DNA from 4 places in the Sporosarcina sp. 179-K 3D1 HS genome. Region 3 is predicted to be linked to each of the others. Evidence: riboswitches for the same ligand, from Rfam matches in the RefSeq annotation. Region 3 holds a riboswitch; each other region holds the start of a gene.

What was found. Region 3 has a riboswitch for thiamine pyrophosphate ahead of AB1K83_RS17785 (thiamine phosphate synthase). Riboswitches for the same ligand answer to the same signal wherever they lie in the genome.
Region 1: another riboswitch for thiamine pyrophosphate. It lies ahead of AB1K83_RS11025 (3-oxoacyl-ACP reductase); the one in region 3 lies ahead of AB1K83_RS17785 (thiamine phosphate synthase).
Region 2: another riboswitch for thiamine pyrophosphate. It lies ahead of tenA (thiaminase II); the one in region 3 lies ahead of AB1K83_RS17785 (thiamine phosphate synthase).
Region 4: another riboswitch for thiamine pyrophosphate. It lies ahead of thiM (hydroxyethylthiazole kinase); the one in region 3 lies ahead of AB1K83_RS17785 (thiamine phosphate synthase).

What each region holds. Positions count from the first base shown of each region.
Region 1 is NZ_JBFEGI010000007.1:112,962-115,160, reverse strand. Features, by position in the region: gene AB1K83_RS11030 (squalene/phytoene synthase family protein) at 20-838, opposite strand; TPP riboswitch at 1,046-1,144, shown strand; gene AB1K83_RS11025 (3-oxoacyl-ACP reductase) at 1,213-1,974, shown strand.
Region 2 is NZ_JBFEGI010000001.1:72,627-74,825, forward strand. Features, by position in the region: gene AB1K83_RS00355 (YunC family protein) at 192-494, opposite strand; TPP riboswitch at 640-743, shown strand; gene tenA (thiaminase II) at 849-1,541, shown strand; gene AB1K83_RS00365 (ABC transporter ATP-binding protein) at 1,528-2,199, shown strand, end outside.
Region 3 is NZ_JBFEGI010000021.1:20,508-22,706, forward strand. Features, by position in the region: gene clpP (ATP-dependent Clp endopeptidase proteolytic subunit ClpP) at 1-496, opposite strand, end outside; tRNA gene AB1K83_RS17780 (tRNA-Arg) at 715-786, shown strand; TPP riboswitch at 1,009-1,117, shown strand; gene AB1K83_RS17785 (thiamine phosphate synthase) at 1,201-1,794, shown strand; gene thiS (sulfur carrier protein ThiS) at 1,814-2,017, shown strand; gene AB1K83_RS17795 (thiazole synthase) at 2,020-2,199, shown strand, end outside.
Region 4 is NZ_JBFEGI010000007.1:5,419-7,617, reverse strand. Features, by position in the region: gene AB1K83_RS10440 (DUF3238 domain-containing protein) at 1-624, opposite strand, end outside; TPP riboswitch at 760-867, shown strand; gene thiM (hydroxyethylthiazole kinase) at 948-1,751, shown strand; gene thiD (bifunctional hydroxymethylpyrimidine kinase/phosphomethylpyrimidine kinase) at 1,748-2,199, shown strand, end outside.

The sequences.
Region 1 (2,199 bases), on a different contig from region 3:
AAATGGAATGATCTTTCTGTTACTCACTTTGTATTTCTTCTACCGTTTGCTCTACTTCTGCGCGTGTCATTTTTTCTCGCCCTTCTTTCATGGCGTTTAACGTTTTATGAGCCAAGGCAAGGGGGAGACGGCAGAATAACAAAATGCTTTTCTTATGAAGGGACTTCATATATTCATCCGCTTTTGCCAAGTTTTCTTCCGCGTATTCAAATAGTTCCGCGCGCGTCCAGCCATCGGGCACAAAACTGACCCCACGTTCCCCCAAATCCTCTTCCTCATTACGCAAAATATTGACGGCTTGAAGCCCGCGCCCATAACCAATGGCAAGGTCACGGTCGGTTTTTTCATCGGCATAGTGCGCCCAAAGATCCGAAAGCATGACGCCCACAAGTCCTGCGACGTAATATGTATAGTCATCCAAATCTTCACGTGTACGGATGTTCCAGTTGGCCTTTGACCATTTGGCCATGCCCCATGCCATTTCACGGGCAGCGTCCGCGACAATCGGCCGAACATCCATTGGGCAAGCTTGCAGCCACTCTTCCAAACGAATGGTCACGTCAGGCATGATTGATTTTACCGGCTCCAGAATCCGGAAATACTCTTCGTTATTAAAAGGTCGTTCAAATAATTCGCTGACTTGCTGCAAAATTTCATATTTAACGACATTGTCCAAGTCGGCATGATCTTCAATTTCATCAATTGCACGGAATATCAAGTAAGCAGAGGCAACCGAATATTTTAATTCCTTTTGTAAAAAAGTGATCGGGATGTAAAATGTACGGCTCGTCTCTTTTAGTACACGCATGGCGTCTTTTGGAAATGCAATCTCAGCCATAATAAGCTCCTCTCTCCACCCTTAGTTTTTCCCCTACTAACATGGTAACTCAATTCCTGAAAAAAATATAATAAAACAGAAAGTGGTGAAAAAGGCGACAACCCCACAACCTAGCAACCATTCCGAATTATCCCTAAGTTTCCGATTACACGGGCGACTGTCACCATTAACCCAAGTATGGTACACTAACTCCGAAGACAATAGGAAACAGATCACTGGGGGCGCCATTCGGCTGAGAGGAGACAACTCCGACCCTTAGAACCTGATCCGGGTTAAACCGGCGGAGGGAAGTGGCGGATACGTTTATGTAGATGCAGATCACTTCTCCAGTGGTCTCTTTTTTTATGTAAAAATTGAATGGGGAGATGAATGAAATGGAATTGAAAGATCAAGTCGTTTTGGTAACAGGAGCAGGCCGGGGGTTGGGAGCCGAAATTGCAAAGGCATTCGGGCGGGAAGGTGCAAAAGTGGTCGTCAACTATTTTTCCAGTGAAGACAAGGCAAATGCGGTCGCAGCTGAGATTGGGGATAATGCCCTTCCAATCCAAGCGGACGTGCGCAACGCGGAAGATGTGAAGCAATTATTCCAACAGGCAAAAGAACATTTCGGCCAAGCGATTACAACGATCGTCAACAATGCCCTTGTCAACTTTTCATTCAACGGAGACGATCGGAAGCAGTTGGACACGATTGAGTGGAGCGATTTCGCCGGACAATTCGAAGGCAGTGTCAAGGCGACACTCAATACATGGCAAGCAGGCCGAACGGATATGGTGAAAAATAAATTCGGTCGTATTATCAATATCGGAACCAACCTATTCCAACATCCCGTCGTACCGTACCACGACTACAATACGAGCAAGGCCGCCCTTCTGTCGATGACCCGCAATATGGCGAAAGAGCTCGGCCCAAAAGGCATCAACGTCAACATGGTCTCCGGCGGGTTATTATTGAAAACGGACGCCAGTGCGGCCACACCCGATTTTGTGTTTGACATCATTAAGGAGAACACCCCTCTTGGCGAAGTCACCACACCGGCTGAACTAGCAGACGCGGTCCTCTTCTTCGCCTCCCCTTGGAGCCGTTCCGTCACGGGACAGAATTTGATCGTCGATGGCGGCTTGGTGATGAACTGATCCTCTATTATTATGGGTAATTGATGAATTTCACCAAATGGTAACCACCCTGCTTACTTGCCAGTTAGCGGAGGGTGGTTACCCTTTTGTCTTGGTATACAAAGCAAATTTTGCGATAATAGCCGTTGTCCTTTCCTAGCTGACAGCAGGCTCCATAACGTTTCACTTAAACTTCTAAACGCTCCAAACCCAACTTCTCAACGTTTACACCCACCCTCGTAACGT
Region 2 (2,199 bases), on a different contig from region 3:
GAGAAGCTGTTGTGGCGCGGGGTAACTCTCATGGCAATCAGGCGAACTGTAAGGGCTATTCCCGAAACTGTCAGGGCGCAGGGAAACTCTCGTGGCAATTGATCCAACTGTAGTAGGAGTATTTGGTAATCAAGTAAATAAATGCCCAAAAACAGCTCCACAGAGAATCGTCTCATTAGGAGCTGTTCGTTCTACACCATTTTCAATAATGCCTCTTCCCCGCTCATCCCTTTGCGTATCCCAAGCCGTTCCGCTTCGATCGTGACCGATTCAAGCGGCGCTTTCAACAATTGTTCGATTGTTTTAACCCCCACCGCACGGCCCGCAATGATTTGGCGATCGATCAGCAGGGTGTTGAGCAGTTCCACGTCGAGTGCGCCGCACATAATATAGCCCACGTCGTTTGAAACTGTCAGCAACGTGGTTTTCGGTAGACGGACCGTCGTGGCGGTGAACGCGTGGCCGTCCAGGAATATCGGTGTCAATGAAACCATTTCCTCTGCCTCCTCCCCTCCTATGTATATGAACCGGCACCTGGTTGCGTGACGGAGATTCCCTTTGATACCCCAAGGATTTCCATAGGCGCAGTTGACCTTCCAATCCATCTATGTTTATAATGGGGCAATCCAACTTCATAAGATTCACCGCTAGGGGTGCTCGCACAGAGCTGAGAGAGGCATTGGCCTTAACCCTTATAACTTGAACCGGATCATGCCGGCGTAAGGAAGAGGTGTTGAGCAGTTACATTCTGCCGGTCTGTGTCCGGTTGTGCTTTCGAATGTCTTTCATCCACTTCTTCTTCAAGAGGTGGATTTTTATTTTGGGCAAATAGAAAGGGGATATCAGACATGAAGTTCACAGACCGTTTGCACGAGAAGACGTTGCCGATATGGAGGCAGAATCACGCACATCCGTTTGTCCGAGGAATCGGAGACGGCACGTTGGATCCGGATAAGTTCCGTTTTTATATGGTGCAGGACTATTTATATTTGATAGATTATGCGAAAGTGTTTGCGATCGGGGCAGTGAAGGCGACTGATTTACAGACGATGGGACGATTCGCTTCTTTACTGGATGGGACCCTGAATACGGAGATGGAACTGCATAGAAGTTATGCCAAACGATTCGGCATTTCCGAGGAAGAGCTGGAGTCGGCACAGCCTTCGCCAATCGTGCTCGCGTACACCCATTACATGCTGCATGTCTGCCAGAACGGCACCGTGGCGGAAGTCGTCGCGGCACTGCTGCCATGCGCTTGGAGCTATTGGGAGATCGGGAAAGAGCTAAGCGCCATTCCGGGGGCAGCGGATCATCCGTTGTACGGAGATTGGATCCGCATGTACGCTTCCGAAGAATTCGGTGAACTGGCGTCTTGGTGCATCGAACTGATGGATCAGTATGCGGAAGGCAAACCGGAGCATGAGTTGCAAAGGCTGGAGGAAATTTTCTTGAACACGACTCGTTTTGAATACATGTTCTGGGACATGGCGAATTCGAAACAGATGTGGCCAGGAGCCGAAAACCACCATGCTCAAGTTTGATGGTGTGTCATACAGTTATGATGGTCAGACCAACATCCTGGATCGCTTGAGCTTTCAAGTATATCCAGAGGAATTCATCTCGATTGTCGGGGCGAGCGGTTCAGGGAAAAGCACGCTATTCCGACTCGCGACAGGGCTGGCATCTCCATCAGCGGGCCGGATCGTTTTCAATGGAAAAATAGACGAGCCGCTTCTCGGAAATGTCGGCTATATGCCGCAACAAGATTTGTTGTTGCCATGGCGTACCATTATTGAAAATGCTTGCCTTCCGCTTGAAGTGAAGGGAATGAAAAAACGGGCCGCCCGGGAACGGGTTGTGCCTTTATTGGATCAGTTCGGCCTTGGGGGAACGGGTGAAAAATATCCCGCAGAATTATCAGGCGGCATGAAGCAGCGGGTCGCCTTTTTGCGAGCCGTTCTCTCCGGAAGTCCGCTACTATTACTAGATGAGCCGTTTTCCGCCCTCGATGCGATTACTCGCCTGTCGATGCAGGAATGGCTGCTCCGGCAATGGGACCTTCAGAAATCGACGATCCTTTTCATCACCCATGACGTGGAAGAAGCACTCTTCCTGTCAGATAGGATTTTCGTCGTGCAAAACTCACCTGTCACTTCATTGGAAGAAATGGTAGTGCCGCTTCCGAGACCCCGGACGCGA
Region 3 (2,199 bases):
CAATCACTTCGACCGGCTGGCCTGTACGCTCGGAAAGGATCGTGTTCAATTTCTCGCGTAGGAACAAAATGCGTTTCGCAGCGATTTCGATTTCAGTCGCCTGCCCTTGTGCACCACCGAGTGGTTGGTGAATCATGACTTCCGCATTCGGCAAAGCATAGCGCTTTCCTTTTGTCCCGGCTGTCAGAAGGAAGGATCCCATGGACGCTGCCATACCGATACAAATCGTCTGAATGTCCGGCTTGATGAATTGCATCGTATCGTAGATGGCCATCCCTGCTGTAATACTTCCGCCTGGGCTGTTAATATAGATGGAGACGTCTTTTTCCGGATCTTCCGCTTCCAAGAATAGAAGCTGTGCGACAATGGAGTTCGCCACATTATCGTCAATGGCGCTTCCCAACATGATGATCCGGTCTTTTAATAAGCGGGAATAAATGTCGTAGGCACGTTCTCCCCGGTTCGTCTGCTCAATTACTGTAGGTATTAGATTCATTCCATTTCCTCCTTCAAAGTGGATAAGTGATCGGCCTGCTGAAACAGGATGCCGTTTCAACTGTACCTTTATCATACCTATTATGGTCAATAAAGGTCAAATATAACGCTCTCAGCAAAACCCGGCTGAATCAAAGGAAAAACAAAAAAAGTATTGCATTCCTGACTCATCAATTGTATAATGAAATTTGTCTGCTACAGAGTGTAGCGTTTTACATTGCCCTCGTGGTGCAACGGATAGCACGCAAGATTCCGGTTCTTGAAATGTGGGTTCGATTCCTGCCGAGGGCGTTTTATATTTTTGATTGAAATCCACATAAGTGGGTTTTTTTATTTTCTCTGCCAGTCTTTTTATTTCGGCATATGTAATCTATAATCCTCTTTTTCCAACCGACTTCTTACTATCTTCTGTTAGTATAGCCTAACTTTCCACCGTTAAACTTCCTGAGACCCCCCTTCCCTTCCAATGAAATCCATGCTATGGTAAAAGCGTCAACAAAATTGAATACATATTTTGACCATTAGGGGAATCCTTGAAAAGGACTGAGAGACGAGTACAACTCCGATACCCTTATTACCTGAACAGGTTTGGACCTGCGGAGGGAAGTGGCTTATTTTCGGCGCATCTTTGTACATAGCGGATGACCTCCAGACCACTTACCCTTCCAGGGAAGTGGTCTTTTTTGTATGGAGGGAGGTGGAGGTTTGAAACTGATTGCCGTCACCAATGACCGGCTTCCTGTTCACGAACTGGCGGACGTTCTTCTAGCAATCCAACATTCCGTCGATGCCGTCATTTTACGGGAGAAATCCAAAAGTGCTCAAGAATTGGTTCAGCTGATCGAACACATGGACAATTCCGGATTTGACCGGAGGAAATTGATTGTCCACGGACGGATGGATATAGCTCTTGTCTGCGGGATCGAACGAGTCCAAATACCGGGGCACGGCATCCCCTCTCCCTTGTTGAAAAGCCGGTTCCCCCAAATTTCCTTCGGCAAATCGGTCCACTCGACCAAAGAAGCGATCGTGGCCAGTCAGGAGGGGGTGGATTGGGTCCTTTACGGTCATTTATATGACACCCGTTCGAAGGAGGGGCTTCCGGCTCGCGGCACAGCGGAATTGAAAGAAATCGTCACCGCTTTGTCCATTCCGGTCTATGCGATTGGCGGGATCCAGCCTAGCCATCTCCCAGAATTGGCCCGGTCGGGAGTCGCCGGTGTCGCGATCATGTCTTCTATTTTTGATAGTGATCATCCATTGCAAGCTGTCCGGGAATACCGGCGGGAGCTTGAATGAAATGAGGAGGCGTTGTGAGTTGAAGAATATCGAAGTAAACGGAATGGAACGTTCGATTCCAAAAGAGGTGGGGGATGTCCAGCAGTTGCTGCACCATTTAGGACTCGACAACCGTATTTTGATTGTGGAATTGAATAGACAGATTTTGAATAAAGAGGCTTATGATCACCCGATTCAAGACCGGGATCAGATTGAAATCATCCACTTTGTAGGAGGCGGTTAAACATGTTGCAGATCGGAAATAAAACCTTCTCGTCCCGCTTATTGCTCGGGACAGGAAAATATCCTTCTTTTGAAATCCAAAAGGAAGCGGTGCGTGTTTCGGAAGCAGAAATCCTGACCTTTGCAGTTCGGCGGATGAATATATTTGAACCTTCGCAACCGAACTTCTTGGAACAGCTGGAT
Region 4 (2,199 bases), on a different contig from region 3:
CTTCTCTTGGATAGGCAGCAGCAATTGACTCGGAGGATCAATTTCCTTCGTTATCCAAAACTGTTCCACTTCGGCTTCCTCTTTTGTAGCAAACGGATTCAAGCTACCAAACACTTGAGATACGATGGATTTACTGACATTCAACTGTTCTTCGGACTGTGCCAATGGACGCTCCGCATGAATGGAGTAGGTGGAAGGTTCATCTAATGAGATATCCCGGTCGATATAACGATTCCTTCTTACCGTTTCTACATAAACTCCGTTGCGTAAAATATGATATTCTTCAATATCTTTTATCTTCTCCCATGACAATGCGATTTGCGTCTTGGCAACGATGGTTGTCATGACGATGGATTGAAGTGGATTCTCCTTATTCTTTTCCTCCGCGAACGCTGACGTTTGAAGGACGATGACATCGACCACTTCCCCGTTTTCCAGCCGTTCGATCGTGTACGTATAGAGTTTTGCATGGGTGAAATCCCCATCACTGAATTCGGCCACCGTCCCTTCGTACAGATGTGTCCCATCTTTATACACACGATACAGTCCGCCGACGTCATTCCATGTGAATGAAATCAGGTCCGCCTCGTGCAAGACTGTCTTAATCTCAAATAGTGGCTGCATAGATGCGAAGCCTCCTTTATCCTCCATGTTTGCTTGTTTTCAAAGAGACTAAACCTGGTCAGGCATCTTATTATGAATTCCCTCCTTGCCATCGCTTGAAACTATGTTATAGTGGGGGTGAAAACAAATTTCATGTATCGCCACTAGGGGAGTCCCGTAGAAGGACTGAGACGCGTATGGATATGCGGACCCTTGGAACCTGATCTGGTTGAAGCCAGCGGAGGGAAGTGGAGTGGTAGTTTTGATTATTCCATTTTTCAACACGCCCGCTTCCTGATCCGATCAGGAAGCGTTTTTTATTTCCAACAAAGGAGTGGATCCTCATGTCAAATTCAACAGAACCTCTTTTACAAAAATTACGGGAGGAGCAGCCTCTCGTTCACTGCATTACGAATATTGTCGTGGCCAACTTCCAGGCGAATGGCTTGCTTGCTTTGGGCGCTTCCCCTGTGATGGCGGACGCGGTCGAAGAGGCGGCAGAAATTGCGTCAATCTCCTCTTGTACCGTCCTTAATATCGGTACGTTGAAGGCGGTGACGGTCGAGGCGATGATCCTTGCAGGCAAGAGTGCCAATGAGCACGGAAAGCCGGTCATCTTGGACCCGGTCGGAGCTGGAGCGACTGCGTTCCGCAAGGATTCCGTACTGCGTATTTTGAAAGAAGTCGATGTCACGCTCATCCGTTGCAATGCCGGAGAAATTGCAGCCATCGCAGGGGCTGATTGGCAATCCAAAGGCGTGGATTCCGGAGAGGGTGAAGCTGACGTTGTGAAATTGGCAAAACAAGTCGCCGCCACTCACCATTGCCTCGTTGCAGTATCCGGGGAGGTCGATATTGTCACGGACGGACAGGACGTCTTGTCCATTACAGGAGGACACCCACTCATGACGCGCGTAACTGGTGTCGGTTGCCTATTAAGCTCGGTCGTAGGTGCTTTCTTAGCAGTGGCTAATGAAAAGCGGTTGGAGGCGGCCGCCACCGCATTGACTTTTTATAAACAAGTCGGGGAACAAGCGGCAGCGACGGCTACCGGCCCGGGGGATTTTGCAGTTTATTTCCTAAATGGCTTATCTTCACTAGAAAATACAATTGAGAATTTCATTCCACAAGGAGGTGTCTCATCATGACAGCAGTAGCGTTAACGATTGCAGGTTCGGATAGCGGAGGCGGTGCCGGCATCCAAGCCGACCTGAAGACATTCCAGGAATTGGATGTATTCGGCACATCCGCACTGACCGCCCTCACGGCGCAGAACACGCTCGGTGTGCATGGCGTCTATCCGATTGAAGTCGGTGGTGTCATTGCTCAGGTGAAAGCGGTCTTGGACGACTTTACCGTCGGTGCGGTGAAAACGGGCATGCTCTTTTCGGCTGACATCATTACAGCAGTCGCACAGGCATTGCAGATGTATGGACCACCTGCATTGGTCATCGACCCCGTCATGATCGCAAAGGGAGGCGCCTCCCTCTTGCAGCAGGAAGCTGTGCTAGCGTTGAAGGAAGAGCTCCTCCCGATTGCCACGGTGATCACGCCGAACATACCGGAAGCGGAAGTGCTGACAGGGATCGCCATCGA